One region of the Kitasatospora sp. NPDC059747 genome, then DNA from elsewhere that is predicted to be linked to it. Evidence: predicted binding sites of a transcription regulator. Region 1 holds the regulator's gene; each other region holds the start of a gene.
What was found. Region 1 encodes HrcA, which represses chaperone genes, less so after heat shock. Its sites were predicted from a motif close to TTNGCACTCNGNNNNNCNGAGTGCNAA; they were not measured.
Positions count from the first base shown of each region.

Region 1 (10,303 bases):
ACGGCGATCCGGTGCCGTCCGACGGTTCCCTGCCCGCGCACGCCCTCGACGGGCTCGGCACCCGGCCGTTCGGCTTCTACCTGCACGTGCCGTACTGCGCCAGCCGCTGCGGCTACTGCGACTTCAACACGTACACCGCCACCGAGCTCCGCTCCTCGGGCGCGGTCGCCTCGCAGGAGACGTACGCCGACAACGTGATCGCGGAGATCCGGCTCGCCCGTCGCGTCCTGGGCGACGCGGACCTCCCGGTGGAGACGGTCTTCCTCGGCGGCGGCACCCCGACGCTGCTGCCCGCCCGCGACCTGGTGCGGATGCTCGCCGCGATCCGCGACGAGTTCGGGCTCGCCGACGGCGCCGAGGTGACCACCGAGGCCAACCCGGAGTCCGTCGGCCCGGCGTACCTCGCCGAACTGCGCGAGGGCGGCTACAACCGGATCTCCTTCGGCATGCAGAGCGCCCGCCCGCACGTGCTGCAGCTGCTCGACCGCCACCACACCCCGGGCCGCCCCGAGGCCTGCGTGGCCGAGGCCCGCGCGGCCGGCTTCGAGCACGTCAACCTCGACCTCATCTACGGCACCCCCGGCGAGTCCGACGACGACTGGCGGGCCTCCCTGGACGCCGCCATCGGCGCCGGGCCCGACCACGTGTCCGCCTACTCGCTGATCGTCGAGGAAGGCACCCGCCTCGCCGCCCGCGTCAAGCGCGGCGAGCTCCCGATGATCGACGACGACGTCCACGCCGACCGCTACCTGATCGCCGAGCGGGCGCTCGCCGCCGCCGGCTACCACTGGTACGAGGTCTCCAACTGGGCCACCACCCCCGAGGGCCGCTGCCGCCACAACGAGCTGTACTGGACCGGCGCCGACTGGTGGGGTGCCGGCCCCGGCGCCCACAGCCACGTCGGCGGCGTCCGCTGGTGGAACGCCAAGCACCCCGCCGCCTACGCCCGGGCGCTGGCCGAGGGCCGCACCCCCGCCCTGGCCCGCGAGGTGCTGACGGACGAGGACCGCCGCGTCGAGCGCATCCTCCTCGAACTGCGCCTCGCCGAGGGCATCCCGCTCACGCTCCTCACCGACACGGCCCGCGAGGCGGCCGCCGAAGCGCTCGCGAGCGGCCTCCTCGCCCCCGACACCTACGCCGGGGGCCGCGCCACCCTCACCCTCCAGGGCCGTCTCCTGGCGGACGCGGTCGTGCGTGACCTGGTGGACTGAGCCGACCTCTAGGGTGTTCGCGTGACTACTCCAAGTGCGCGAGTGTGGGGGGTTCTGGAGAGCCTTGAGATCCCGGAAGGTGTTCGCGCCGAGCTCATCTTCGGGGAGATCTTGCTGTCCTTGAGCTCCGACCTGACGACCAATCTCATCGTCGAGTCCCTGATCCATCAGATCCCCGCCGAGAGGTGGCATCGCTGGACCAGGCAGGATGTCTCCTGCGGTGGTGGCGGCAGTCGATTGCGGCCGGATCTCGTGGTGTTCGAGAGAGGGGCTGCCGAAGCGACTGTGCCGGTGGCGACGGTGGAGGTGGTCACGAAGACCAGTGCGCTCCGCGACTACCGGACCAAGCGCGAGCTCTACGCCGAGGGCATGATCCCCGTCTACCTGATCGTCGACCCGATCAAGGCCGTCTGCGTGCTGCTCACCGAACCCACCCGGGCGAGCGCCTCGGGTCTGCCGGACTACGTGTCCGAGCGGACCACCAAGTTCGGCGAGCCCATTCCGGTGGATCTGCTGGGCGTCACGCTGGACACCTCGGAGTTCCAGACCTACGCCTGACCCGGGAGGGTCGCGAAGTCGATCAACTCTTCCACCCTGCCCAGGAGTTCGGGCTCCAGGTCCTTGTAGGAGTTCACCTTCGACAGGATGTGCTTCCACGCCGCCGGGGTGTCGACGGGCCAGCCCAGGCGGCGGCAGACGCCTTCCTTCCACACCTCGCCGCGGGGGACCGTCGGCCAGGCCGGGATGCCGACCGAAGACGGCTTCACCGCCTGCCAGATGTCGATGTAGGGGTGGCCGACGACCAGCACGTCCTCGCCGGTGACCCGGGCGGCGATGCGGTGCTCCTTGGTGCCCGGCAGCAGGTGGTCGACCAGGACGCCGAGGCGGCGGCCGGGGCCCGGGGTGAAGTCGGCGACGATCGCGGGCAGGTCGTCCACGCCCTCCAGGTACTCGACCACGACGCCCTCGATCCGCAGGTCGTCGCCCCAGACCCGCTCGACCAGTTCGGCGTCGTGCCGGCCCTCGACGTAGATGCGGGACTCGCGCGCCACCCGGGCGCGGGCGCCGGGGACGGCGACCGAACCGGAGGCGGTGCGGGCCGGGGCGCGGACGGGGGCCGGGCCGGACGGGCGGACCAGGGTGACGACCCTGCCCTCCAGCAGGAAGCCGCGCGGCACCATCGGGAACACCCGGTGCTTGCCGAAACGGTCCTCCAGGGTGACGGTGAACCCCTCCGCCGTCTTCTCGCAGCGCACCACCGCCCCGCAGAAGCCGGTCGCCGCCTCCTCGACCACGAGGTCCCGCTCGGCGGGCACCTCCGGGGCGGGTGCCTGCTTCTTCCACGGCGGGGTCAGGTCGGGTCCGTACTGGCGGCTGCGCATGCCGGCGAGTCTACGGACGGCCCGTCAGAGACCGGGCGCGCCCCACACCGGGAACCAGCGGCCGAGGTCCTTCTCCAGCCGCAGGTCGTTCGCCAGCATCGCGTTGATCTGCAGCTCCAGCGGGCTGTTGCGCCGCTCCCCGCCGCCGGGCATCGGCGCGAACGGGTAGAACGTGCCGCGCTTGTACAGGTAGACCAGCGCCAGCGACTGCCCCTCCCCGTTCCGGAAGCCCACCAGCGAGCAGAGCAGCTGCGGCCCGAAGCCGTTCGCCTCCAGCTCGCTGTTGACCGCGTGCAGGTCGTTCACCAGCTCCGGCAGTTCCTCCGCGGTGTGCCGGGCGAGCAGCCACGAGTAGCCGTAGCCGTCCTTGGAGGCCTCCACCGGGACGCCGCCGCGCTCGGTGTCGGCGTCGAGCAGCGCCCGCACCTGCTGCTCGACCTGGACGAACGCGGCGCCCTCGACGGCCGCGAAGCACACCGAGCCGAGCCCGGTGGGCAGGAACCCGGCGCCGGCCTCCAGGGTGAGCGCGGCCGAGGGGACGCCGAACAGCTGGTCGAGGTCGGGCTTGACGGGCTTGGTGCGGCCGAACAGGGCGTCCAGGATTCCCACGGCGGTCCCTTCAGGCGGTCGGCGGGTCGGCGGGGCTCAGCGGCCCAGCTGGGCGGAGATCTTCGCCAGCTGCTCCAGCCGCTTCTCCAGCGTCGGGTGGGTGGAGAGCAGCTGGGAGGCCGTCTCCTTGGCGCTCAGCGCCGGGGCGAAGTAGAAGGCGTTGTAGGGCTGGGCCTGGCGCAGGTCCTTGGACGGGATCGCGGCGATCTGCCCGGTGACCTTGGTGAGCGCCGACGCGAGCGCGCTGGGCCGGCCGGTGAGCTGGGCGGCGGCGCGGTCGGCGGCGAGCTCGCGGTAGCGCGACAGCAGCCGTGTGAGCAGGAAGCTGATCGCGTAGACGACGATCGACACCAGCGGGATGATCAGCGCCGCGATCGCCGCGTTCTGGTCGTTGTTGTTGCGCCCGCCGCCGATGAACCCGCCGTACATGGCGATCCTGGTCATCGCCCCGGCGAGGACGCCGAGGAACCCGGCGATCGTCATCACGGCGACGTCCCGGTGGGCGACGTGCGAGAGCTCGTGCGCGAGGACGCCCTCCAGCTCCTCGGGCTCCAGCCGGCGCAGCAGGCCGGTGGTGACGCACACGACGGCGTTCTGCGGGTTGCGGCCGGTGGCGAAGGCGTTCGGCATGTCGCTGTCGGCGACCGCCACCCTGGGCTTGGGCATGTCGGCGAGCGCGCAGAGCCGGTCGACGGTGCCGTGCAGCTGCGGGTACTGCTCGGGGGACACCGGGCGGGCGCCCATGGCCCGTTCGGTGATCTTGTCGCTGAACCAGAACTGGGCCACGAACAGCCCGCCGGAGATCAGCACGATCAGGGGCCAGGCGCCGCGCAGCAGCACGATCAGCAGGCCGGTGAATCCGACGTACAACAGCCCGATCACGAACATGGTCCCGACCATCCGGCCGGTCAGGCCGCGGTCGGGCGCGAATCGGGTGTGCTGGGCCGAGCTCGACATCGCTTGCTCCTCCGTTCGCCGTCCGCTATCGATGCTGCCACCCGGACGGCCGCGGGGCACCACCCCCGCGCCGGGAACTGCGGGCAGGATCACCCCCGCTGCGCCGTTCCTGCCGTCGGACCCGGGCCGTACACTGGCAGGTAGGGTTCTGGCACTCGTGCGCTCAGAGTGCCAAACCCGGGCCTTCCAGGCCCGCATCAGCTCGATACGTCACAACGGACAACGTGCGAAGACGGAGGTGCGTGCCCCATGGCCGGTGAGGTCCGCCAGCTCGACGACCGCAAGCTCGCCGTGCTGCGCGCGATCGTCCAGGACTACGTGGGCACCGAGGAGCCGGTCGGCTCGAAGGCCCTGGTGGAGCGGCACAACCTCGGGGTCTCCCCGGCCACCGTCCGCAACGACATGGCGGCGCTGGAGGAGGAGGGGTACATCCACCAGCCGCACACCAGCGCCGGGCGCATCCCCACCGACAAGGGGTACCGGCTGTTCGTCGACCGGCTCGCCGAGGTCAAGCCGATGAGCGCGCCCGAGCGGCGCGCGATCCGGCACTTCCTGGAGGGCGCGGTCGACCTGGACGACACCGTCGCACGCACCGTGCGGCTGCTCGCCCAGCTCACCCGGCAGGTCGCCGTCGTGCAGTACCCCTCGCTGAGCCGCTCCACCGTGCGGCACATCGAACTCGTCGCGCTCGCCCCGGCCAAGGTGATGCTGGTCCTGATCACCAACACCGGCCGGGTCGAGCAGCGGATGGTGGACTGCCCGGGCACCGTCGGCGAGACGGCCTTGTCGGACCTGCGGGCCCGGATCAACGCGCGGGCCGTCGGCCAGCGCCTGCCGGACGTCCCGGCGGCGCTGGAGGAGCTGCCCGCGATGTTCGAACAGGTCGACCGGCCGACCGTCACCACGGTCCTGGCGACGTTGTTCGAGGCGCTCGCCGAGCAGAACGAGGAGCGGATCATGCTGGCCGGCACGGCGAACCTGACCCGCTTCGGCCACGACTTCCCGCTCACCATCCAGCCGGTCCTGGAAGCCCTGGAGGAGCAGGTCGTCCTGCTCCGCCTCCTGGGTGAGACCACGGACGCGGCGATGACGGTCCGGATCGGCCGGGAGAACGCCTACGAGGGGCTGAATTCCACCTCGGTGGTGTCCGTCGGCTACGGTTCGGGCGACGAGAGCGTGGCCAAACTGGGTGTGATCGGTCCGACCCGGATGGACTATCCGGGCACAATGGGGGCGGTGCGAGCGGTGGCGCGGTACGTGGGTCAGATCCTGGCCGAGTCGTAGCAATCAGCCACCGCTGGACAGACCAGCGGTGGTGCCCTGTCGCAGCACTACTACAGGCGGAACAAGCGGAGCATTAGGTGGCCACGGACTACTACGCGGTACTCGGCGTCCGACGGGATGCGGGGCAGGACGAGATCAAGAAGGCGTTCCGGCGCCTGGCACGCGAACTGCACCCGGACGTCAACCCGGACCCGAAGACGCAGGAGCGGTTCAAGGAGATCAACGCCGCCTACGAGGTGCTCTCCGACCCGCAGAAGCGGCAGGTCTACGACCTCGGCGGCGACCCGCTCTCGCCGGGCGGCGGCGGTGGCGCGGGCGGCTTCGGCGCCGGCGCGGCCGGTTTCGGCTTCTCCGACATCATGGACGCCTTCTTCGGCGCCGCGGCCGGCCAGCGGGGCCCGCGCTCGCGCACCCGCCGCGGGCAGGACGCCATGATCCGGCTGGAGATCACCCTGGAGGAGGCCGCGTTCGGCACCACCAAGGAGCTCCAGGTCGACACGGCCGTCACCTGCACCACGTGCAGCGGGGAGGGCGCCGCGCCCGGCACCTCCGCGCAGACCTGTGACATGTGTCGCGGCAAGGGCGAGGTCTCCCAGGTCACCCGGTCCTTCCTGGGTCAGGTCATGACCTCCCGCCCCTGCCCGCAGTGCCAGGGCTTCGGCACCGTCGTGCCGACCCCGTGCCCGGAGTGCGCCGGCGACGGCCGGGTCCGCGCCCGCCGCACCCTGACCGTCAAGATCCCGGCCGGTGTCGACAACGGCACCCGGATCCAGCTGGCCGGCGAGGGCGAGGTCGGCCCCGGCGGCGGCCCGGCCGGCGACCTGTACGTCGAGATCGCCGAGACCACGCACACCGTCTTCCAGCGGCGCGGGGACGACCTGCACTGCACCGTCACCATCCCGATGACGGCCGCCTCGCTCGGCACCCAGGTGCCGCTGCAGACCCTGGACGGGCTGGAGGAGGTCGACATCCGGCCCGGCACCCAGTCCGGCCAGTCGATCCCGCTGCACGGCCGCGGCATCACCCACCTGCGCGGGGGCGGCCGGGGCGACCTGATAGTGCACGTCGAGGTGCAGACGCCCACCAAGCTCGACCCCGAGCAGGAGGAGCTGCTGCGCCGCCTCGCGGTGCTGCGCGGCGAGGAGCGCCCGTCCGGCCAGTTCGCGCCGGGCCAGCAGGGCCTGTTCTCGCGTCTGAAGGACGCGTTCAACGGCCGCTAGCCGTCCGCGGAGGGGTGCCGGGGTCCTCGCCCCGGCACCCCTTTCGCGTTCCGTCCCCCCTGGTCGCGGGCCCTGGCCGTGGTTGCCGGCCCGGGCCGCAGGTCCCACCCCGGAAAGGTTCCCCCTCATGACCGCCCCCGTGTTCGTCGTAGAGACCGAGCGGATCGCCGCCGCCGCGCCCGGGGCCGTGGTGCGGCTGGACGGGCCGGAGGGGCGCCACGCGGCCGCGGTGAAGCGGCTGACGGCGGGCGAGGCGGTCACCCTGGCCGACGGGCTGGGGCTCGGCGTGGACGGGACGGTCGCCGAGGTGCTCGGCAAGGACGCGATCGACGTCACGGTGGCCGCCGTGCGCCGCGAGCCGGAGCCGGCGCCGCGGATCGTCGTCGTCCAGGCGCTGCCCAAGGGCGACCGCGGCGAGCTGGCCGTGGAGACCATGACCGAGGTCGGCGTGGACGTCGTGATCCCGTGGGCCGCCTCGCGCTGCATCACCCAGTGGAAGGGCGAGCGCGGCGCCAAGGCGCTCGCCAAGTGGCGCGCCACCGCCCGGGAGGCGGGCAAGCAGTCCCGCCGACTGCGCTTCCCCGAGGTGCGGGACCTGATGACGACCCGCCAGCTGGCCCCCGTCCTGGCCGGTGCCGCGTTCGCCGCGGTGCTGCACGAGGAGGGCTCCGAGCCGCTGGCCGCCGCCGCGCTGCCGGCCGCCGGGGACGTCGTCCTGGTGGTCGGCCCCGAGGGCGGCGTCTCCCCGGAGGAGCTGGCCGCCTTCGCCGAGGCGGGCGCGAAGCCGCACCGGCTCGGCCCGTCGGTGCTGCGCACCTCGACGGCCGGCGTGGCCGCCGGGGCGCTGCTGCTCGGGCGCACGGGGCGCTGGGCCTGACGGCCCCTGCGTTCGGGGGCCGCCCGGATCCCGTCCGGTTTTCGCCCGGATCCCACTCGGTTCCCGCCCGGATCCCGCCCCGGTCTCACCCGGGTGGAGTCGGGTAAAAGCGGCCCGCCCCGTCCGCGTACGTGCCTACGCTGGCGGCGTGACGGAACCCCTCAGCAACCCTGTCGGCGCATACCTGCGCCACCCGCATCTGCACGGTGACCTGGTCACCTTCGTCGCCGAGAACGACGTCTGGCTCGCCCCGCTGGACGCTGGCCGGGCCTGGCGGCTGACGGCCGATCACCTGCCCGTCCACCACCCGCGGTTCTCCCCGGACGGGCGGCACATCGCCTACACCTCCGCCCGGGACGGCGCGCCCGAGGTGCACGTCGTGCCGGTGGACGGCGGCCCGTCGCGGCGTCTGACCCACTGGGGCAGCGGCCAGACCCAGCTACAGGGGTGGACCGCCGACGGCCGTCCGATCGCCACCACCACCGCCGGGCAGGCCACCCTGCGCCGCACCTGGGCGCACGCGGTGCCGCTGGACGGCGGCGAGCCGGTGCGGCTGCCGTACGGGCCGGTCGGCGGGCTGGCCTTCGAGCCGGACGGCGACCGGGTGCTGCTGGGCACCGTCAACAACCGCGAACCGGCCTGGTGGAAGCGCTACCGGGGCGGCCGGGCGGGCAAGCTGTGGATCGGCCGGGACGAGTTCGTCCGGATCCACGAGGACCTCGACGGGCAGCTCTCCTCGCCGCTGTGGGTGGCCGGCACGGACGGCTCGCGGATCGCGTTCCTGTCCGACCACGAGGGCGTCGGCGAGCTCTACTCCAGCCTCCCGGACGGCACCGGCCTGCGCCGCCACACCACCTCCCCGGACGGCTTCTACGCCCGCAACGCCGCCACCGACGGCACCCGGGTGGTCTGGCACCGGGCCGGCGACCTGTGGCTCCTGGAGGACCTGGCCGAGGGCGCCGAGCCGCGCCGCCTGGACGTCCGGCTGGCCGGGCCGCGCACCGGCCGCCGCCCGCGCCCGGTGCACGCCGCGCACTGGCTGGAGACCGTCGCCCCGGACCGCACCGGCCGGGCCAGCGCCGTCGTGGTGCGCGGGAGCGTGCACTGGCTGACCCACCGCGAGGGCCCGGCCCGGGTGCTGGACGAGACGCCGGGCGTGCGCGGCCGGCTGGCCCGCGTGGTGCCGGGCGAGGACGGCGCGCAGGGCGTGCTGTGGGTGTCGGACGCCGGGGGCGAGGACGGGCTGGAGTTCGCCCCCGCCGTCCACGGCGCCGAGCGCCGCCGGCTGGCCGCCGGACAGCTCGGCCGGGTCAACTCGCTGGTGGTCTCCCCGGACGGCAAGCAGGCGGCGCTCGGCGTGCACGACGGCCGGGTGCTGCTGGTGACGCTCGCCGACGGCGCCGTGCACGAGCTGGCCCGCAGCACCGACGGCGAGGTCAGCGGCCTGGTGTTCAGCCCGGACTCCGCGTGGCTGGCCTGGTCGCGACCGGTGCCGGGCAGCGGGGCGTGGTCGCTGCGCCAGATCGTGCTGGCGAACCTGGCCACCCGGACGGTCGGCGAGGTCACCCAGCAGCGCTTCGTCGACACCGCGCCGGCCTTCACCGCGGACGGCCGCTACCTGGCCTTCCTGTCGGAGCGCAACTTCGACCCGGTCTACGACTCGCACGTCTTCGACCTGTCCTTCCCCAACGGCTGCCGCCCGTACCTGATCACGCTGGCCGCCGACACGCCGTCCCCGTTCGGCCCGCAGCGGGCCGGGCGCCCGCTCGGCGGGGAGGACGAGGAGCCGCGCGGCAAGAAGGGCGACGGCGAGGAGGGCGGCGCCGACGCCGCGCCGGTGACCAGGGTCGACCTGGACGGCATCGCCGACCGGATCGTCCCCTTCCCGGTGGAGGGCGGCCGCTTCGGCGCGCTCAAGGCGGGCAAGGACGGCGTGCTGTGGACGCGCCTGCCGCTGCTCGGCGAACTCGGCGACGAGGCGGCCTCGCTGGAGGACGAACGGCCCCGGGCCACGCTGGAGCGCTTCGACCTCAAGAAGCGCCGGGCCGAGCCGCTCGTGCACGGCCTGGACTGGTTCGCGGTCAGCGGGGACGGCAGCCGGCTGGCGGTCGTGGACGAGGGCGAGCTGCGGATCCTCCCGGCCGACCACAAGGCGGGCGACGAGGACGAGACGGCCGTCGACCTCGCCCGGCTGCGGGTGACGGTCGACCCGGCCGCCGAGTGGCGCCAGATGTACGCCGAGAACGGCCGGCTGATGCGCGACAACTTCTGGCGCCCGGACCTCGCCGGCGTCGACTGGGACGGCGTCCTGGAGCGCTACCGCCCGCTGGTCGAACGGGTCGGCTCGCACGACGACCTGGTCGACCTGCTCTGGGAGGTGCACGGCGAACTCGCCACCTCGCACGCCTACGTCATGCCCTACGGCCTGCACACCGAGCCCGCGCGGCGCCAGGGCCTGCTCGGCGCCGACCTGGTCAAGGACGGGGACCTCTGGCGGATCGCCCGGATCCTGCCCGGCGAGTCCTCCGACCCCCGGGCCCGCTCGCCGCTCGCCGCGCCCGGCGCCGCGATCCGCCCCGGGGACGCCGTCCTCGCCGTCAACGGCCGCCCGGTGGACCCGGTCACCGGCCCGGCGCCGCTGCTGGCCGGGACCGCCGGGCAGCCCGTCGAGCTCACCGTGGCCGGCAAGGACGGCACCGACCAGCGCCACCCGGTGGTCGTCCCGCTCGCCGACGAGGAGGCGCTGCGCTACCACGACTGGGT
Region 1 is NZ_JBHWGV010000071.1:16,805-27,107, forward strand. Features, by position in the region: gene hemW (radical SAM family heme chaperone HemW) at 1-1,211, shown strand, start outside; gene ACFV4G_RS27580 (Uma2 family endonuclease) at 1,233-1,769, shown strand; gene ACFV4G_RS27585 (DUF3097 domain-containing protein) at 1,760-2,593, opposite strand; gene ACFV4G_RS27590 (hypothetical protein) at 2,618-3,202, opposite strand; gene htpX (zinc metalloprotease HtpX) at 3,239-4,159, opposite strand; gene hrcA (heat-inducible transcriptional repressor HrcA) at 4,409-5,443, shown strand; gene dnaJ (molecular chaperone DnaJ) at 5,521-6,663, shown strand; gene ACFV4G_RS27610 (16S rRNA (uracil(1498)-N(3))-methyltransferase) at 6,791-7,540, shown strand; gene ACFV4G_RS27615 (S41 family peptidase) at 7,689-10,303, shown strand, end outside.

Region 2 (10,303 bases), on a different contig from region 1:
GGTGGCCGACTCGTCGAGGGCGGGCAGGACGACGCTGACGGTGTGGCCGGTGCGGCGCTTGGCCGCCAGGAGGGTGTCGACCGGCCGGTCGGCCGCACTCCACGAGCGGCGGCCCAGCCAGGAGGCCGCCTGCGGGAGGAGTGCGGGGGTCGGTTCGGCGGGCACGGGACTCTCCTCGGCGGATCGGGGTGGAACGGGCCATCTCGCGTGGCGGACGGTCCCTTTCGGGCTCGGCGCCTTCGGATACAGTCTTCGTACAGCGGTCGGACCTTCGCACGCCGGGGTCACCGCTGACGACAACTTCACATGCTCATCCAGAGGGACTGAGGGAACGGCCCGTTGACGTCCCGGCAACCTTCTCGCGCGGCTTTCACCAGGCCCCGGCGGGACAGGTGCCAATTCCGGCCCGTGGTGCGCCCGCACCACGGGGAAGATGAGGAGAGAGGCCTCCGCCATCATGGCTATCGACACAGTCGCACCCGCATCCGTGGATCTCGGCCCCGCCACCGCCCTGTCCTGTCGGGAGTGCGGCACCCGCTTCCCGCTCGGTCCGAGCTTCGCCTGTGTGGAGTGCTTCGGGCCGCTGGAGATCGCGTACGAGTTCGGGAGCGAGGCCGCCGAGGAGCTGCGCAAGCGCATCGAGGCCGGGCCCGCGTCGATCTGGCGCTACGCGCCGCTGCTGCCGGTGCCCGCGGACGTCGCTTCGAAGCCGAACCTGAATCCCGGCTGGACCCCGCTGGTCAAGGCGGACAACCTCGGTCGCGAGCTCGGGTTCACCGCGAACCTGTACGTGAAGGACGACTCGGGGAACCCGACGCACTCGTTCAAGGACCGCGTGGTGGCCTGCGCGATCGAGGCCGCGCGCGCCTTCGGCTACACCACGCTCTCCTGCTCGTCGACCGGCAACCTGGCCGGTGCGGTGGGTGCGGCGGCGGCCCGGGCCGGGTTCCGCTCGTGCGTGTTCATCCCGCACGACCTGGAGCAGGGCAAGGTCGTCATGGCCGGTGTGTACGGCGGCGAGCTGGTCGGCATCGAGGGCAACTACGACGACGTGAACCGCTTCTGCTCGGAGCTGATCGGCGACCCGGCCGGCGAGGGCTGGGGCTTCGTCAACGTCAACCTCCGCCCGTACTACGGCGAGGGCTCCAAGACGCTCGCGTACGAGATCTGCGAGCAGCTCGGCTGGCGGCTGCCGGAGCAGATCGTCATCCCGATCGCCTCGGGCTCGCAGCTCACGAAGATCGACAAGGGCCTGCAGGAGCTGATCAAGCTCGGGCTGGTCGAGGACCGGCCGTACCGGATCTTCGGCGCCCAGGCCGAGGGCTGCTCGCCGGTCTCCGCGGCGTTCAAGGCCGGCCGGGACGTGATCAAGCCGGTGAAGCCGGACACCATCGCCAAGTCGCTGGCGATCGGCAACCCGGCGGACGGCCCGTACGTGCTGGACATCGCGCGGCGCACCGGCGGAGCGGTCGAGGACGTCACCGACGCCGAGGTGGTGGCCGCCATCCGGCTGCTGGCCCGCACCGAGGGCATCTTCGCCGAGACCGCGGGCGGCGTGACCGTCGGCGTGCTCAAGAAGCTGGTCGAGACCGGGCAGCTGGATCCGGCCAAGGAGACCGTCGCGATCAACACCGGTGACGGCCTCAAGACCCTGGACGCCGTCGCCGATGCCGGGATGACCGCGGTCATCCGCCCGACGCTGGAGTCCTTCCGCACCGCCGGCCTCGCGTCCGCCTGATTCCCCCACGAGGAGAGCCACCCATGAGCGCCACCGTCCGCATCCCCACCATCCTGCGCACCTACACCGGCGGGTCCGCCGAGGTCACCGCCGACGGCGGGACCCTGGGCGACGTCATCGCCGACCTGGAGAAGAACCACGCGGGCATCTCCGCGCGCATCCTGGACGACACCGGCAAGCTGCGCCGTTTCGTGAACGTGTACGTGAACGACGACGACGTGCGATTCGCCGAGGGACTGGCGACCGAGATCAAGGACGGTGCCAGCGTCTCGATCATTCCGGCGGTGGCCGGCGGCTGCTGAGCCGCGCCCCGCTCCGACCGGCCACCCGCGTGCACGGAATTCCGCATTCCGTGCGCGGGGGCGGCCGCTCGCATTTCGGCGGGAATATTTCCCGGTCGAGTGGGAGTAGAGTGTCGCTCGGCCGGGAACAAGGGTCCCCCTCACCCTCCCCGTGCGAACCGCCGCTCCGCCGTCCGTCCGTTGAGACCGCCCGGGGACCGGGTCCGGGAAACATGTCACGCGGATGTCAGAATTCTCCAGGGGATTTGTGTAATCCGTCCGCTATGTCCGGCGTGAATTGCGGAGTTCCTTCCGATTCGGCCCGTCCTGTCCCTTGACGCGGACCCGGAATTCACCGCGGAGGGCCCTGTTGCAGAGGGCGTCGATCCGGATACATTCAGCCGCGGTCGACGCAATCACCCGCTCACGGATGTCGTTCGGGGCGGTTGATCGCGGCGTGCACGGCTGCGCCCAGGGGGGGTTCCCCGGGCCGGCCTTCACAACCAACCCGGGCCCGCGACCTGCGGGACCGTGAAGGGCCAGCACAGCACTAGGGGAGTTCGGAATGGCTCAGGGCACCGTCAAGTGGTTCAACGCGGAGAAGGGCTACGGCTTCATCGCGGTCGACGGTGGTGCGGACGTCTTCGTCCACTACAGCGCGATCCAGATGGACGGCTACCGCACCCTCGAGGAGGGCCAGCGGGTCGAGTTCGAGATCTCCCAGGGACAGAAGGGCCCGCAGGCGGACATGGTCCGCGCGGTCTGACCCCTTCCGGCTCCAGGAGCTCGGCGCGGCCCACGGCTGGTGACCACTCGCTTCTCGACGGGCCCGCGCGACACGCGTCGTGCGGGCCCGTCGGCGTTCCCGCGGCGGCTCCCGGCTTGGCGATTGGGCTTGCACTCGACCACCCGGAGTGCTAATCATTGGCGTTAGCACTCACAGCTTGAGAGTGACAGCGGACCGGGTCGGTGAGGCCCTGGGAGCGGTAGGGGAATAGACCCCCGCACACCTTGGCCGTCCGTCGCGGGCACCCCTTGGTCCGAGCAGTCGACCGTGTCCCGGAGGACCACTTCAGATGGCCAAGATCATCGCCTTTGATGAGGAAGCTCGCCGCGGCCTTGAGCGTGGCATGAACCAGCTCGCCGACGCAGTGAAGGTCACGCTCGGCCCCAAGGGTCGCAACGTCGTGCTGGAGAAGAAGTGGGGCGCCCCCACGATCACCAACGACGGTGTCTCCATCGCCAAGGAGATCGAGCTCGAGGACCCGTACGAGAAGATCGGCGCGGAGCTCGTCAAGGAGGTCGCCAAGAAGACGGACGACGTCGCGGGTGACGGCACCACCACCGCCACCGTGCTCGCCCAGGCCCTGGTTCGCGAGGGTCTGCGCAACGTCGCCGCCGGCGCCAACCCGATGGCCCTGAAGCGCGGCATCGAGAAGGCCGTCGCCGCCGTCTCGGACCAGCTCCTGGCCCAGGCCACCGACGTGGAGACCAAGGAGCAGATCGCCTCCACCGCCTCCATCTCGGCCGCCGACACCCAGATCGGCGAGCTCATCGCCGAGGCCATGGACAAGGTCGGCAAGGAAGGCGTCATCACCGTCGAGGAGAGCAACACCTTCGGTCTGGAGCTCGAGCTCACCGAGGGCATGCGCTTCGACAAGGGCTACATCTCCGCCTACTTCGCCACCGACCTGGAGCGGATGGAGGCGACGTTCGAGGACCCGTACATCCTCATCGCCAACTCCAAGATCGGCGGCATCAAGGACCTGCTCCCGCTGCTGGAGAAGGTCATGCAGAGCGGCAAGCCGCTCGTCATCATCGCCGAGGACGTCGAGGGCGAGGCCCTCTCGACCCTGATCGTCAACAAGATCAAGGGCGTCTTCAAGTCCGTCGCCGTCAAGGCCCCGGGCTTCGGCGACCGCCGCAAGGCCATGCTCCAGGACATCGCCACCCTCACCGGCGGCACCGTGATCTCCGAGGAGGTCGGCCTGAAGCTGGAGAACGCCGGTCTGGACCTCCTGGGCGGCGCCCGCAAGGTCGTCATCACCAAGGACGAGACCACGATCGTCGACGGTGCCGGCGAGAGCGAGATGGTCGCGGGCCGCGTGAACCAGATCCGCGCCGAGATCGAGAACAGCGACTCGGACTACGACCGCGAGAAGCTCCAGGAGCGCCTCGCCAAGCTGGCCGGCGGCGTGGCCGTCATCAAGGCCGGCGCGGCCACCGAGGTGGAGCTCAAGGAGCGCAAGCACCGCATCGAGGACGCCGTCCGCAACGCCAAGGCCGCCGTCGAGGAGGGCATCGTCGCCGGTGGTGGCGTCGCCCTGCTGCAGGCCGCCGTCGCGTTCGACAAGCTGGAGCTCGAGGGCGACGAGGCCACCGGTGCCAACATCGTCCGCGTGGCGCTGGAGGCCCCGATCAAGCAGATCGCGACCAACGCCGGCCTCGAGGGCGGCGTCGTGGTGGAGAAGGTGCGCAACCTCCCCGCCGGTCACGGCCTGAACGCCGCCACCAACGAGTACGTCGACCTGATCGCCGTGGGCATCATCGACCCGGCCAAGGTGACCCGCTCGGCGCTGCAGAACGCCGCCTCGATCGCGGCCCTGTTCCTGACCACCGAGGCCGTCATCGCCGACAAGCCGGAGAAGGCCGCGGCCCCGGCCGGCGGCATGCCGGGCGGTGACATGGACTTCTGATCCGGGTCGTACGACCGGATCGGTGTTCCGATCGCGTGGGCGGTTCCCTTCGGGGGGCCGCCCACGCGGCGTTGTTTGGGAGAATCGACGGATGGCTGACATCGAGACCGCCCTGCACGAGGCCCGTGCGCAGATCCTGTCCGACCTCACCGCGCGGGACGTGGCGGACGCCGCCGTCGTCTCGCTCGTGGAGCAGGCCGTCACGCACCGGCGGTGGTGGCTGGAGCAGTGGCCGGACGGCACCGAGTACGTGCTCGGGCTGGTCGCCCAGGACGTCCAGGACGCGCTGCTGGAGGCGTACGGGCGCTGGCCGCTGTGCACCGCCTGCGCGGCCGACGGGAACCCGCACGCGCTGAGCGTGGAGCCGGAGCTGGGGCCGGACCCGCACTGGGTGTGCGGCAAGCAGGGCGCCGCCGTCGCGCCGGTCGGCAAGTTGGTCTAGGACACGCCCTGGTTCTCCAGTAGTTCGAGTTCGGCCGCCAGGTTGGCCCGCGCGGGCGCGGTGAGGCGCTCGTGGGCGGCCGGGGTGCGGTAGAGCGCGGGCAGGGCGAGGAGTCGGCGCAGGACGGCCGCCCGGCCCGCCCGGAAGTCCGGCTCGGGCACGAAGCCGTACTCCTCGCGGACGGCGTCCGCGTAGGCCGCGTACGCCTCGGGGGTGCCGCCGAGCACGGCGAGGTCCGCGTCGCACAGCACCTCGCCGTCGCGGTCGCCCGGAGCGGGGTCGTGGGTGACGGTGAGCAGGACGAGGCGCTCGACCTCGGCCGTCCGCGCGGCGGGCAGACCGGCGGCGGTCAGGGCCCGGACCGCGAGCGCCGCGCTGCGCTCCTCGTTCTCGGAGCGGTCGGGCCGGTAGACGGCGTCGTGGAACCAGGCGGCGAGGCGGACGGCGTCCGGGTCGGCGGCGTGCGCGGCGAGGCCGTCGACGTGCCGCAGGACCGCGCGCAGGTGGTCGGCGGTGTGGTACCTGCGCTGCGGCTCGGCCCAGCGCCGGAGCAGCTCCCGCCCGTACGGCTCGGGGTCGACGGTGGTGCCGCAGCGGTGCAGCAGGGCGGTCCAGTCGGCGAGCAGGTCCTCGGTGTTCGGCATGGGCGCCATTGTGCTGGTCGTGTAACGGACGCCTCTCCGGGGGGACCGGTGCTGGACCTATATGCCGGTTGACGATATATGTAGACGCATGACAGAACGCTCGATGCAGGAGCCGACGCTGCTGCTGCTCACCGCACTGGCCGACGCGCCCAGGCACGGTTACGCGCTCATCCAGGAGATCTCCGAGATCTCCGACGGCCGGGTCAAGATGCGCACCGGCACCCTCTACGGCGCCCTCGACCGCCTGCTCCAGCAGGGCCTGATCGAGGTCGCCGCCGAGGAGATCGTGGACGGCCGGGCCCGCCGCACCTACGCGCTGACCGGCCCCGGCCGGACGGCGCTCGCCACCGAGGCGGAGCGGCTGCGGTCGGTCGCGGCCGAGGCGGAGCGCCGGCTGGCCACCGTCCGGTCGGCGCTGAAGGGGAAGCCCGGGACCGCGCTGCGGACCTTGACGAGGGGGAGTTTCGCATGACCACACCCACGATCGGAGCGCCCTCGGGCGCGCTGCGGGCCGCTCTCCAGCTGTACCCGTCCCGGTACCGCCGCGAGCGCGGCGAGGAGATCGCCGCCGTCTTCGCCGACGCCACGGCCGAGGCCGACCGCTCGGCCGTCGCCCGGGAGGTCTTCGACCTGGCCGCGTACGGGCTGCGGGTGCGGCTCGGGCTGACCGGCTCCGGGATGCTCGGGCGGGTGCTCGGGCTCGCCGCGCCGATGGTGGCCGGCGCGCTGGCCGGTTCGGGGCTGGTCCCGTGGGTCACCGACCCGGACGGGGCCTCCTTCAAGCTCACCTGGGACCACTCGTACACCACGTGGGCCACGATCCTCGCGCCGCCGGTGACCGCGCTGCTGCTCGCGATCGCGGCGCTGCTCGGGCGGTGGACGGCCGTGCGCGTCGTCGCCTCGATCCAGGCGGTGCTCGGACTGGCCGTCCTGGCGCAGGCGTTCACCGGGCCGGTGTTCTTCGACCTGTGGTGGGCCGGGTACGTCGGCATGGCGACCCTGCCGGCCGCCCTGGCCGCCGTCCTGCTGCTCGCGGCGCCGACGGACCTGCTGCCGAAGCCGGGTTGGCGCACCCGCGGGGTGGTGCTGGCCTCGGTGGTCGGTGGCGCCGGGCTGGTGTGGCTCCAGCGCTGGGACGACACCACCTTCCCGCTGGACTCGCAGTGGTTCGCGGTGCTGCTGCTCGTGCCGGTGCTGCTGACCTTCACCGCTCTGCGCGGCAAGGAGTTCCCGGCCGCCGTGGGCGTCGCGGTGCTGTCGCTGACGACGTTCGCGAGCCTGTTCAACATCTGGCGCGAGTCGGGCGGGTTCTCCCGGCTGCTGCCGGTCGCGCTGCCGGTGATCGGGCTGATGGTGATCGCCGCGGTGGCGATGCACAGGATCGGGCGGGGCGGCACGGGCGGCCCCGGCGGCGGCGACGTCGACGAGGAGCGCGCCGCGGCGTGACCCCGAGCCGGTCGCCGGGGCCGGTGACCGGAAGCGGGCGGCGGGCTCGCCGGGGGTGGGCGGATGTGGCAGGCTACGGATATGTCTAGACCAATTTTCGAAGTCATCGCGCTGACCCCCCAGGACGCCCGGGCCGCCGAGTCGGGCGGCGCCGACCGGCTCGAACTGGTCACGGACATGGCCGCCGACGGACTCTCCCCGTCCGTCGAGGACTTCGCCCGGATCCGGGCCGCCGTCGACCTGCCGCTGCGCGTCATGCTCCGCCTCCGGGACGGCTTCGCGCCGGGCGACCTGGACGAGCTGCGCGCCCGCGCCGCCGGGCTCCGCGCCGAGGGGGCCGAGGAGTTCGTCCTCGGCTTCCTCGACGCGGACGGCGCCGTCGACCTCGCCGCCACCGCGGCGGTCGCGGACGCGGTGGCCGGCTGCCGGTGGACCTTCCACCGGGCGATCGACCACAGCGCCGACCGGGCCGCCGTCCGCGCGGCCGTCGGCGCGCTGCCCGGACTGGACACCTTCCTCACCTCGGGCGCGCCGGGCGGCGTGGACGCCGGGCGCGAGGTGCTCCTCGCGGAACTGGCCAGGAAGGCCGAACCCGGGTACGGGCAGCGGATCCTGATCGGCGGCGGCCTGCGGGCCGAGCACGTGCCGGAGCTGCGGGCGGCCGGCTTCGACGCCTTCCACGTCGGCGGCGCGGTCCGCGCCGGCGGGTGGCAGGCGCCGGTCGACGCGGCGAAGGTCGCCGAGTGGCGGGCCCTGATCGACGGCTGAGCGTGGAAGCGCCGACAGCCGGTCGACCGGTGTCCGTCGCGCGCGGGAGGGGCCGGTCCGGATGCGGGCCGGCCCCTCCGCCGCTATCCGAGCTGTTCGGGCAGCGGCTCCGCGTGCAGGACGGTCAGGCCCGAGACGGCGCGGGTGAGCGCCACGTACAGGCGGCGCAGGCCGGTGCGCTCGTCCGGTTCGCCGGCGATCACGGCGGCCGGCTCGTCCAGCACCACGTAGTCGTACTCCAGACCCTTGGCCAGTGAGGCCGGGACGAGCGTCAGCCGGGCCTCGGCGCTGGTCTCGGCGCCGGGGGAGAGGTGCGGCAGGCCGGCCGCGGCCAGCGCCTCGGCGAACAGCGGGACGCGCGCGTCGGCGGCGATCAGGCCGGTCGAACCCTCGTGCTCCAGGGCCCGCCGGCAGGCCTCGACCACCGCCTCCGTCAGCTCCCCGTCCGCGACCCGGCGGATCGCCAGCGACCCCGCGGTGTCGCGCACCGAGGTCGCCGGGGCCAGGCCGGGGGCGATCGCGGGCAGCAGCCGGGAGGCGTACGCGATGACCTCTTCCGGCACCCGGAAGCCCTTGGTGAGCTCCTCGACGTGGGCGCCCGGCTTGCCCAGGTGGTGCAGGGCGTCCGGCCAGCTCGCGGTGGCCCACGGGGTGGTGCCCTGGGCGAGGTCGCCGAGGACGGTCGCCGAGCCGGTGGTGCAGCGGCGGCCGACCGCGCGGTACTGCATCGGGGAGAGGTCCTGGGCCTCGTCCAGCACCACGTGCCCGAGCGAGGGCGTGCGCTGGACCAGGTCGCCGGCCTCGTCGACCAGGACGGCGTCCGCCGCCGTCCAGCGGGCCGTCTTCACCGAGCGGCCGGGCTTGGGCCACAGCACCGCCCGCTGCTCCTCGGCGGTGAGCACGCCCTCGGCGCACGCGGCCAGGAACTCCGGGTCGGAGAGCAGCCGCAGCACCAGCTTGGCCGGGTCGACCGGCGGCCAGCACTGCTTGACGACGGCCTTGACCGCGGAGTTGCGGGCCACCGCGTCCTGCACCCGGTCGTCCGGGGCCTCGCCGGACTGCTCCATCTTCAGCAGCACGGTGTGCGCGATGCGCTGCGGCAGCGCCTCGCCGGCGGCGCCGTAGCGGGTGTCTCGTCCCTTCAACTCCTCGATGATCTCCGCCAGTTCGTGGACGGGGACGCGCCAGCGGCGGGAGCCGCGGACCACCACGCAAGGCTCGGTGGGCAGCGCGATGCCCGAGCGGACGGCCCGGCGCAGCACCTCGGCCATCCGGGCGTCGCCCTTCAGCCGGGCCGACTCGGGGGTGTCCTCGCCCCTGACCTCGACGTGCCCGACCAGCTGCTGCACGGTGGCCTGCGCGACGTCGAGCTCCCCGAGGGCGGGCAGGACCTGCTCGATGTAGGAGAGGAACGCGTTGTTCGGGCCGATCACCAGCGTGCCGGTGCGGGCGAGGCGCTCGCGGTGCGCGTACAGCAGGTACGCGACGCGGTGCAGGCCGACGGCGGTCTTCCCGGTGCCGGGGGCGCCCTGGACGCAGATGGTGCCCGTGACGTCGGAGCGGACGATCTCGTCCTGCTCGGGCTGGATGGTGGCGACGATGTCGCGCATCGGGCCGACGCGGGGCTTCTCGATCTCGGCGGCGAGGAGGGCGGAGGAGGTTTCCGTCTCCTCGGGGTCGGTGAGGTGCTCGTCCTCGTACGCGGTGAGCTCGCCGCCGGTGTAGCCGAAGCGGCGGCGGCGCTCGACGTCCATCGGCTCGGTGAGGCTGGCCCGGTAGAACGGCTGGGAGACCGGCGCGCGCCAGTCGATCACCATCGGGTCGCCGTCGGCGTCGTGCACGTGGCGGCGGCCGATGTAGAAGTTCTCTCCTCCGCCGCCCTCGGACAGCTCCTCGCTGATCGCGTGCAGGTAGTCGAGGCGGCCGAAGAACAGCGGGGTGTCGGCGAGGTCGGCCAGGGCGGCGATCCTGGCCTCGATCTGGTTCTGGAGGACGGCGGCGGACACCCAGGTGCCGGTCACGTCGCGCAGGTCCAGCGACTGGACGTCCTCGCGCATCGCTCGCAGCGCGGACCGGGACGCGGCCAGGTGGTCGCGTTCGCGCTGGAGGGGGTCGGTGGTGGGGGTGGCGGGCACGGCGAACCTTCCCGGCTGCCCCGGTGGCGGGCGCAGCGGATCGATGGAGCTCACGGTGGGTACGGCCGGCCGGTTGCCGTGCGGTCGGCGCCTCCCCCGGCTGCCTGCGGGACTTCAGCAGGTACCACGGTTCGGGAGGGGGCAGACGGACGA
Region 2 is NZ_JBHWGV010000003.1:3,624-13,926, forward strand. Features, by position in the region: gene ACFV4G_RS01910 (glucosyl-3-phosphoglycerate synthase) at 1-165, opposite strand, end outside; SAM riboswitch class I at 308-440, shown strand; gene thrC (threonine synthase) at 458-1,738, shown strand; gene ACFV4G_RS01920 (ubiquitin-like small modifier protein 1) at 1,762-2,040, shown strand; gene ACFV4G_RS01925 (cold-shock protein) at 2,585-2,785, shown strand; gene groL (chaperonin GroEL) at 3,096-4,715, shown strand; gene ACFV4G_RS01935 (hypothetical protein) at 4,807-5,157, shown strand; gene ACFV4G_RS01940 (hypothetical protein) at 5,154-5,801, opposite strand; gene ACFV4G_RS01945 (PadR family transcriptional regulator) at 5,890-6,273, shown strand; gene ACFV4G_RS01950 (hypothetical protein) at 6,270-7,247, shown strand; gene ACFV4G_RS01955 (copper homeostasis protein CutC) at 7,329-8,015, shown strand; gene ACFV4G_RS01960 (HelD family protein) at 8,099-10,150, opposite strand.
Region 2: the regulator HrcA is predicted to act here: its motif matches at 2,914-2,940, upstream of groL (chaperonin GroEL).

Region 3 (10,303 bases), on a different contig from region 1:
CGGCGTAGTTCGACGGGGCGTCGGCGGTGTCGGGCTTCTCGACCAGGTCGGTCACCTGGAAGACGTCCTCGCCGAAGCCGTTCGCCTTGACGGCGGCGCAGCCGTACAGGTGGATCTGGGAGGGGTCGACCTCCATGAGGGCGACGACCGAGCCGCCGAGCTCCTGCTGGACCTCGATCATGCGGGCCAGCAGCGGGTCGCGGGGGTCGATCAGGTCGTCGCCGAGGAGGACGGCGAAGGGCTGGCCGGCGACGTGCTGCTCGGCGACCGAGACGGCGTGGCCGAGGCCCTTCGGGTCGCCCTGGCGGACGTAGTGCATGTTCGCCAGTTCGACGGACTCGCGGACGCGGCGCAGGCGGTCCTCGTCACCCTTGCGGGCGAGGAGCTCCTCCAGCTCGTAGGCGCGGTCGAAGTGGTCCTCCAGGGCGCGCTTGTTGCGGCCCGTGACCATCAGTATGTCGGACAGCCCCGCGGCGGCGGCCTCCTCGACGACGTACTGGATGGCCGGCTTGTCGACGACGGGCAGCATCTCCTTCGGCGTGGCCTTGGTGGCCGGGAGGAAGCGGGTGCCCAGTCCGGCCGCGGGTACCACGGCCTTGGTTACCGGAATTCGAGTGTTGGTCGTCGTCATGCGCAAACCTTACTAAGGCACGTTTTCAGCCGTCCGGGCGCGGTCGGGCGGCTGGGGAAGCCCGTCGCCGGGGCCGGCCGCGGTGGCAGGCGTCTGGGAAATGACCGGCTGGGAGAGGGGGTCCCCGCCGGCACAGGGCGACAGACTACCCGGCTTTTCCGAACGGTCACGTTCGGCAGTCGGACCGCCCTCCGTACCGGAAGTGACGGGCGCGCGGTGCCCGGCCGGCAGGCTGCCGCGCCAGCAGTCGCCGCCCGCCGCGCGGGCCCCGGCGAGCGCCCGGTCGGCGGCCCGGAGCAGGACGGCCGCGTGGGTGCCGTCCTCGGGGAGCACGGCGACGCCGACGGCGGCGGTGAGGCCGTTTCCGCCCGCCGGGCGGGGCTCGCGGGGGCCGGAGGACCAGTCGAGCAGCAGGTGCCGGCGCACCGACCAGACCAGCCGCTCGGCGACCTGGGCGGCGCCCTCGGCGCCGGTGTCCGGCAGGATCACCAGGAACTCCTCGCCGCTGTAGCGGCCGAGGGTGTCGGACCGGCGGATCTCCATCGCCAGGCGCTGGGCGAGGTCGCGCAGTATGGCGCCGGCCCGCGCGCGCCCGTGCTCGGTGACGATCGCGTCGAAGCCGGCGATCTCCAGGAGCAGCACGGCCAGCGGGCGCGGCCCCTCGTGCTGGTCGGACTGCTCGGCGCGGCGGGCGCGCTCGATCTCGCGGTCCAGGGTGAGCTGGAGGTGCCGGTAGTTCCACACGCCGGTGAGCGGGTCGCAGGAGGCGGTGCGCTCCAGTTCGGCGCAGCGGCCCTCCAGCTCGGCGACCCGCTCGTGCAGCAGCGCCTCCCGGTCGGCGGCCTCGCCGTGCGCCCGGCGCAGCCGCAGGCCGAGCACGGTGGTGCCGGCCAGCGCGGGGACGCTCAGCGCGGCCAGGGCGTGGACCAGCAGCGGGGTGGGCAATCGGGGCGCCCTTTCGCGTGTCAGGCTCGGCCCGTCGGTGGCGGGGGCCATGGCGGGGTTCAGAGGACCTCGGAGCAGAGCAGGGGAGATCCCATGCACAACGAGAAGAGCGGGCTGAGGACACGGCTGCTGGCCGATCGCCGGGCACTCACCGGGGAACAGCGCACGGAGGCGGCGCACGCGCTGGCCGTGCACGCCGGGGGGCTGGCCGCGCCGGGGGCCACGGTCGCCGCGTACGTCTCGGTCGGCGCCGAGCCGGGGACGGGGCCGCTGCTGGACGGACTGCGGGCGCGGGGCGTGCGGGTGCTGCTGCCCGTCCTGCTGGCCGACAACGACCTGGACTGGGCGGTGTACGAGGGCGTGGACGCGCTGGCCCCGGCCGGGCGCGGGCTGCTGGAGCCGGTCGGGCCGCGGCTGGGGCCGGAGGCCGTCGTGGGGGCGTCGGTGGTGCTGCTGCCGGGGTTGGCGGTGGACCGGCGCGGGCTGCGGCTGGGCCGTGGCGGCGGCAGCTACGACCGGGTGCTGGCCCGGCTGGAGCGGGCCGGGGCGCGGCCGGTGCTGGCGGTGCTGCTGTACGAGCACGAGCTGCTGGCAGAGGTGCCGGCCGAGCCGCACGACCGTCCGGTGGACGTGGCGGTCACGCCGTCGGGGCGCCACCCGCTCGGGTGATCCCGGACCGCGCGGCGGGCCCGGAGACGGCGGTGGCCCCGCTCGCGTTCGAGCGGGGCCACCGGTGCTCCGGGCGTCAGCCGTTGGTCAGGACCAGTTTGTGCTTGGTCGCCTTCTCGACCGCGTCCGGCGTGTAGGCCCAGGTCAGCAGCTTGCCCTTGAGCCAGAGGTCGGTCTGGTCGTTGTAGTTCTCGTGGAAGGCGTGGCCGGAGGCGCCGCCGACGTTGACCCAGCGCGAGGAGTCGAAGTCGCTCAGGTCGACGACCATGCGCATCGACGGGATCCAGTCCACCTGGTAGCCGGCCGCCGCGTTCCAGCCCGCTGCGTCGACCGCCGCCGAGCTGCCGGAGAGGCGGTACGGGCCGCGGTTGAGCAGCTTGTGGACGACGCCGGAGGCGATCGACGAGTCGTCGGTGCCGAGGGTCTGCTCGCGCAGCGTCAGCTTGTGCAGGCGGCCCCAGCTCCAGCTGGAGACGTCCTTGCTGAGCAGCGAGGTCAGCTCCTGGCGGGCGTTCTTCATCGCCTCCTGGAGCAGGTTGTCCAGGCCCTTCTGCTCCTTGTGCTGCGAGTCGATGTACGTCCACCAGGTGCTGTCGGGCTTGCTCAGCTGCTGGCGCACGACCTCGGTCCAGCGGTCGCCGCCGTCGGGCTGGGCCTTGTCCGGGTCGCGGGTGCCGCACTCGGTGACGATCTTGCTGGAGCTGTCCGGCTTGGTCGGGTCGTCCTGCTGGCGGACCAGCAGGCAGTTGCCCTTGGCGCGGATGTCGGCCGGGAACTTCTGGCCGAACGCGAGGGTGAGCAGCTGGCGCCAGACCGCGTTGTAGTACGCGGCGGCGGCCGAGTCGGCGTCCTGGTGGTAGTTCCAGTCCTTCAGGAGGTCCTGGGCCTCGCGCACGTACGGGTCGTCGATCTGCTGCTTGAGCAGCAGCGGGACGAGCGTCTTGGCCATGACGCTGGTGTTGTCCAGCTGCAGGGTCTGCATGTCGTCCGGCGAGATCTTGCCGTTGTTCTTGAGCAGGCCGTCGATCTGGTCGGTGATCTCCTTGGCCCGGGTGCCGTACTCCCAGTCCTTGGTGAGGCCGTACTTGTACGTCGGGTCGACCACGGCCTGGTTGGCGGTGACGATGTAGCCGGCGGACGGGTTGAAGCTGTACGGCAGGGCGGCGAAGGGGATCGAGCCCTTCCACTGATAGGCGGAATCCCAGCCCGGGGCCGGGAGCGTGCCGTCGCCCTTGCCGCGGACCGGGATGTCACCCGGGGCCTGGTAGCCGATGTTCTTCGCGTCGGCGTAGATCAGGTTCTGCGCGGGGACGGCGAAGTCCTTGGCGGCGTTGCGGAAGTCGTCCCAGTTCTTCGCCTTGTCCAGCTCGAAGACGGCGTCCATCGTCTTGCCGGGGTTCAGCGCCGTCCACTGCAGGGCGACGCCGTAGCCGCCGGTGCCGCGGTCGGGGGCGGCGCTGCCGTTCGGGGCGTACTTGCCGACGTTCTGCTGCTCGGTGCTCTGGTCGGAGATGAGCGGGGCGCCGGTCTGGGTGGTGCGGACGGTGATGGTGCGGTCTTCGCCGCCGGCGACCTTGATGGTCTCCTTGCGGAGGTCGAACTTCACGTCCTTGCCGTCCACCTGGTAGGTGTCCGGGCCGGTGACCTTCTCCAGGTACAGGTCGGTGACGTCGGCGCCCAGGTTGGTGAAGCCCCAGGCGACGTCCTTGTTGTGGCCGATCACCACGCCGGGCATGCCCGCGAAGGTGAAGCCGGTGACGTCGAACTGGCAGGCCGGCGAAACGGTGCGGCAGTGCAGGCCCGTCTGGTACCAGACCGAGGGCAGGCCGGGGCCGAGGTGCGGGTCGTTGGCCATCAGCGGCTGGCCGGTCGTGGTGTGCGAGCCGGCCACCACCCAGGAGTTGGAACCGATGCCCTGGCCCGGGCGGCCGAGCAGCTGCGGCATCGCGTCGACCCGGTCGGTGAGGCCCTGCAGGAGCGCCTTGGTGGTGGCCGCGCCCTGCGCGGTGGGGGCCGCGGGGTTGCCGGCGCCCGGCGCGGTGGAGCCGTCGGCCGGGCGGTAGGTGTCGCCCGAGACCGTGCCGGTCTTCACGATCGTGCCGTTGCGGGCGTACGGGTAGTCCGGGTACAGCTCGGCGATCTTGTCCGGGGTGAAGTCCTGGGACAGCAGCGAGCGGTCGATCTCCTCCTGGAGGTTCCCGGAGAGGTTCCAGGCCATCGCCTTGAGCCAGGCCACCGAGTCGACGGGGCTCCACTGCTCGGGCTTGTAGCCGCTGTTGACGGCGCCGAGCATCGCGTACTCCAGCGAGGCCTTCTCCCCGCCCGGGTGCTCGGCCAGCCAGGCGTTGACGCCGTCCGAGTACGCCTGGAGGTACTTCTTGGTCTCCGGCGAGAGCTTGGTGTCGAACTCCTTCTGCGCCACCTGGCGCCAGCCCATGGTGCGGATGAAGGAGTCGGTGTCGACCTGGGAGTCGCCGAACATCTCGGAGAGGCGGCCGGCGGTGATGTGCCGGCGGACGTCCATCTCCCAGAAGCGGTCCTGCGCCTGGACGTAGCCCTGGGCGCGGTAGAGGTCCTCGGAGGTGTCGGCGTAGATCTGCGGGATGCCGTTGGCGTCGCGCTTGACGTCGACCGGCGCGCTCAGGCCCGCGATCTTCACGGTGCCGTCGACCGTCGGGAAGGACGCGCGGACCGCGGCGACCCCCCGGTAACCGCCGTAGCCGACGCCGGCCACCAGCAGCACGACCAGCACGATCACGATCAGACGGGCGCGCCGGAACTTCTTGGAGCGGGGCATCTGGGTCCTTGCGGTCCTCGACTTCGGGGCGGGCGGGCGTGTCCAGGGCCTGCGGCCGTGACAGGGCACCACATTAGGCCGAGTCCATGGGACGGCGTGCACGGGGACGGCCCGGAACGGGGCCTGTGTGAGGAGCCCAACTAAAGATATGGCAAAATGTTAGAATGAGTAACGATCCGCAAGAGGAGTATTGACGGCTTCTTAACGGGTCCGCGGCTCACCCCGGTACCACCAGCACTACCCGCATCACCTGCATCACCGAGAGACTCCAGCACCACCAGCACCACCAGCACCACCGAGAGACACCAGCACCACCGAGAGACACCCCGCCCGCCCCCATGCCTGCACGAGGTGCCCCTGCGTGAACGTCGACCACCTGAACCAGCTGCTTCTCGAGTTCTCCGTGATCCTCCTGGTCGCGGTGGTCGCCGTGCGGATATCGACCCGATCAGGGCTACCCAGCCTCCTCATCTACCTCGGGATCGGCGTCGCCCTCGGCCAGAACGGCATCGGCGTCACCTTCAACAACGCCGAGCTCACCCAGGTGATCGGCTACGCGGCCCTCGTGGTGATCCTCGCCGAGGGCGGCCTGAAGACCAGCTGGAGAGAGGTCAAGCCGGTGATGCCGGCGGCCACCGTGCTCGCCACCGTCGGGGTCGGGGTGAGCGTGTTCGTCACTGCCGCCGGCGCGCACTGGCTGGTCGGCCTGGACTGGCGCACCTCGATGCTGCTCGGCGCGATCGTCTCCTCCACCGACGCCGCGGCCGTCTTCTCCGTCCTGCGGATGGTCCCGCTGCCGCACCGGCTCACCGGCCTGCTGGAGGCCGAGTCCGGCTTCAACGACGCGCCCGTCGTCATCCTGGTCGTCGCCTTCGCCACCACCGGCGAGCTGGACTCCTGGTACGTCCTGCTCGGCACGATCGCCGCCGAGCTCGCGATCGGCGCGGTGATCGGCCTCGCGGTCGGCAAGCTCGGCGCGTTCGGGATCAAGCACGTCGCCCTGCCGTCCTCCGGCCTCTACCCGATCGCCGTCATGGCGCTGACCGTGCTCGCCTACGCGGGCGGCGCGCTGCTGCACGGCTCCGGCTTCCTCGCCGTCTACATCAGCGCCGTGATCCTCGGCAACGCCAAGCTGCCGCACGGCCCGGCGGTGCGCGGCTTCGCGGACGGCCTGGCCTGGATCGGGCAGATCGGGATGTTCGTCCTGCTCGGCCTGCTGTGCACGCCCGAGACGATGGGCGACGCGGTGATCCCGGCGCTCGTCATCGGCGGGGTGCTGGTCTTCCTCGCGCGGCCGCTGTCGGTGGTGCTCACGCTGACGCCGTTCCGGGTGCCCGGCAAGGAGCAGGCCCTGCTGAGCTGGGCCGGGCTGCGCGGGGCGGTGCCCATCGTGCTCGCCACCATCCCGGTGGTCTCGGGCGCGCACAAGGCCGAGGACGTCTTCAACATCGTCTTCATCCTGGTCGTCGTCTTCACCCTGCTCCAGGGCCCGACCCTGCCCTGGGTGGCCAGGCAGCTGAAGATCGGCGAGGGCGCGATGGGCCAGGACCTCGACATCGAGTCCGCGCCGCTGGAGAAGCTGCACGGCCACCTGCTGTCCGTCGCGCTCTCCCCCGAGTCCCGGATGTCCGGCGTGGAGGTCGGCGAGCTGCGGCTGCCCAAGGGGGCGGCGGTCACCCTGGTCGTCCGGGAGGGGAGCTCCTTCGTGCCGGACCGGGCGACGGTGCTGCGCGGCGGCGACGAGCTGCTCGTCGTCACGACGGACGAGGTCGGCGAGGCGGCGGAGAAGCGGCTGCGGGCCGTGGACAAGGGCGGCAAGCTCGCGGGGTGGCTGTACGGGAAGTGAGCCGTACAGTAGTGGCGTACCGGGCCTTTCGGGGCCTGGAAGCCCGTTCCGGCTTGGATCCGTTGGGGCCTAGCGCTATCTACGCGCGTAACTGTATGGTGGAAGAACACCGCTTTTTGACCAACCCAGCATCTGCCTGATGCAGAGTTGGCGCGACCGCTCGGCGGCTGCGGCCCGGCTCTCGGCAACCACGCCGGAGCGGCCCGGTATCTACCCCGGTCGACGCACGAGAGGACGACTCTCGGCGCCGTCGGGGCCACCCCATGCCCTTGCCGCGCTACCAGGCAGCAGGAAGGACGACCGTGACGGCCCGCCGAACGGTCGACGACGCCACGGACACCCCCACCGCCCCGGACGCCGCACCCGCGCGCGTCGGGTACGGCGCGCTGCTGCGCACCCCGGGTGCCTGGACGTTCCTGGCACCCGCGTTCGTCGCGCGGCTGCCCTACGCCATGCTCGGCATGGGCATCCTGATGCTCGTCACGGGCACCGGCGGCTCGTGGGGCACGGCCGGCACCGTCACGGCGGTCGCCGCCGTCGCCCAGGCCCTGATCGGCCCGCAGACCGGCCGGCTCGCCGACCGGTACGGGCAGGCCACCGTCCTCGTCCCGACCGTCTTCGTGCACGCCGCCTCGGTCGCCGCGCTGATCGTCCTCGCGAACGGCCACGCGCCGGCCTGGAGCCTGTGCCTGGCCGCCGTCCCGGCCGGGGCCAGCGTGCCGCAGATCGGCGCGATGGTCCGCGCCCGCTGGGTGGCCAAGCTCGGTGCCGAGGGCGCCTCCGCCTCCTCCGCCGCCAAGGTCGGCACCGCGTTCGCGTTCGAGTCCGTCACGGACGAGCTCACCTTCGTCGTCGGCCCGATCCTGGCCGCCAAGATCGCCACCTCGGTCAGCCCCTCCGCGAGCCTGATCACGGAGGCCGCGCTCACCTTCGTCGGCGGCCTGGCCTTCGCCGCCCAGCGCCGCACCGCGCCGGCCCGGATCGTGCCGCAGCCCGGGGCGCAGCGCGTCTCCGCGCTCGCCTCGCCCGGCGTCCGGCTGCTGGCCGGCGCCATCCTCGGCGTCGGCGCCGTGTTCGGCGGCATGCAGGTCTCGGTCAACGCCTTCGCCGACTCGGTCGGGCAGCACGCCGCGGCCGGCACCGTGTACGGCATCTTCGCCGGCGGCTCGATGGTGGCCGGCGTGCTCTACGGCGTGATCGCCTGGCGGCGCGCGGTGCAGCAGCGCATGATCACCAGCTACACCCTGCTGGTGCTGGGCTGCTCGACGCTGTGGGCGATGCCCAACCTGGTCACCCTCTCGATCGCCGGACTGGTCTGCGGCCTGGCCATCGCGCCGACCCTGATCAGCGGCTACACCCTGGTCGAGACGCTGGTCGCGGACGGCGCCAAGACCGAGGCCTTCACCTGGCTGACCGGCGCCATCGGCCTCGGCCTGGCGGTCGGCTCGATGGTGGCCGGGGGGCTGATCGACAGCCACGGGCCGTCGGCCGGGTTCCTGGTGCCGGCCGTCGGCGCCGGGCTGGGCCTGGCCGCGCTGGTCTCGCTGCGGCACCTGCTGGCGCCGTCGGGCGGGGCGAGCACGGTGGTCGCCGGATCCGGCGCCGGCACCGTCCCGGCCGCCGCCGAGCCGCAGCTGGTGGGCGCCGCCAAGGGCTGACGGCGGCCCGACCGGGCCCATGTCACACCGGAGTCGCTGGACTCATCCAGCGGAATACCGCATCATTGACCATCGTTAGCACTCATCAGGCGCGAGTGCCAGGAGGAAGACAAGTGCCCACGTACCAGTACCAGTGCACCGAGTGCGGCAACGGCCTGGAGGCGGTGCAGAAGTTCACCGACGACGCGCTGACCACCTGCCCCGACTGCCAGGGGAAGCTGCGCAAGGTCTTCTCGGCCGTGGGCGTGGTCTTCAAGGGCTCGGGCTTCTACCGGACCGACAGCCGCTCCTCGTCGAGCAGCTCGGTGAGCTCCTCGTCGTCGGGCTCGTCGACGACGTCCTCGTCGTCCGGGTCGTCCTCGACCCCGGCGTCGTCCACCTCGGGCTCGTCCTCCCCGGCTCCGGCCGCCGGCTGACCCCAGCACGCACCGGAAGGCCCGCTGCCCCGCTCCACGCGGTGGCGGCGGGCCTTCCGCCGTTCTCGGGGCAGCTCCCTCATCGCCGGGCGCGTCAACGTTCACGGGCCCGGCCAGCTCGTACGGGTGTACGGAATCGTCCACAGGGCCGGGGTTTTCCACAGGCTGCGGATAACATCTTCCGGCTTTCGCGGCGGACGCTCATCGTGGGGTCACCAGAGACCGACCGACCCCGGAGGTGGTTCCCGATGAACGCCCTCAGCCACGCCGTCCCGCTGCCCGCACCCACCGTTCCGCCCCGACGGGCCGTGCCGAGCTTCCGGCCGATCCGGCGCGGGGCCGGCGGACGGCACCGCTGGTGGCGCGCCGTCCGGCGGCGGGCCGGGGTGCCGGCGTTGGTGCTGCTCGCGGTGGCCGCGGCGCTCGCGTTCGGGCCCGCGCGGGCCGGGCTGCCACCGCCGTCCGGTGGCGCGCTGGGCCAGGCGGGTTGTCAATCCGGGGCTTCGGATGATCACCCGTAACCGGCCGACGACTTCGTCGTTCGAGGCGGCATGAAGGGCTTCAAGGAATTCCTGCTGCGTGGAAATGTCGTCGAGCTCGCCGTCGCCGTCGTCATCGGCGCGGCCTTCACCAACATCGTCAACGCCTTCGTCAAGGGCGTCATCAATCCGATCGTCGGTGTCTTCGGGACGAAGGACCTCGCGTCCTACAGTTCCTGCCTCAAGGGGCCCTGCGACGTGGCCCCCACCGGCGAGGTCGTGTCCGGGATCCTCATCCTCTGGGGCTCGGTGCTCAGCGCCGTGCTCCAGTTCCTGATCACCGCCGCCGTCGTCTACTTCGTCCTGATCATTCCCATGAACCGCATGGCCGCCCGGCGCAAGTCCCTCGCCGAGGAGGTGGCGGAGGCCGAGGCCAAGGAGGTCCAGCTGCTCACCGAGATCCGCGACGCACTGGTCGCCCCGCTGCGCTGAGCGCGGCCCGTCCCGTCCTGCCCTCGTCCCTCGTCCCTCGTCCCGCTCAGTCGCCGTGGTGCGGCGGGCGCTGGCTCAGGTACCAGTCCAGCCCCCGCCCGCTCCCGGCCCCGGGGCGGTCGCCCCAGCCGGAGTCGGTGTCGTCCCGGGACTGCCGGTCCAGCGGGTCCCCGAAGACGAGGCGCGCCTTCGCCCGCGCCTGCTCCTTCGCCTCGCGCTCCCGCGCGGCCTGCTCCGGCTGATCCGGCGCCTCCTGCTCCTGCGCCCGGCCACCTGCCTGGCCCTGTCCCTGCTCGCTCACCCTGTTCACCCCGCTGCTCGACCCGGTCGTCCTGCCCCTCCAGCCTAAGAGCCCGAGACGGACCGCGGG
Region 3 is NZ_JBHWGV010000058.1:37,501-47,803, reverse strand. Features, by position in the region: gene galU (UTP--glucose-1-phosphate uridylyltransferase GalU) at 1-631, opposite strand, end outside; gene ACFV4G_RS24540 (GGDEF domain-containing protein) at 644-1,576, opposite strand; gene ACFV4G_RS24535 (5-formyltetrahydrofolate cyclo-ligase) at 1,670-2,245, shown strand; gene ACFV4G_RS24530 (penicillin acylase family protein) at 2,322-5,042, opposite strand; gene ACFV4G_RS24525 (potassium/proton antiporter) at 5,404-6,888, shown strand; gene ACFV4G_RS24520 (MFS transporter) at 7,191-8,546, shown strand; gene ACFV4G_RS24515 (FmdB family zinc ribbon protein) at 8,660-8,962, shown strand; gene ACFV4G_RS24510 (hypothetical protein) at 9,211-9,483, shown strand; gene mscL (large conductance mechanosensitive channel protein MscL) at 9,514-9,933, shown strand; gene ACFV4G_RS24500 (hypothetical protein) at 9,980-10,234, opposite strand.
Region 3: the regulator HrcA is predicted to act here: its motif matches at 8,622-8,648, upstream of ACFV4G_RS24515 (FmdB family zinc ribbon protein).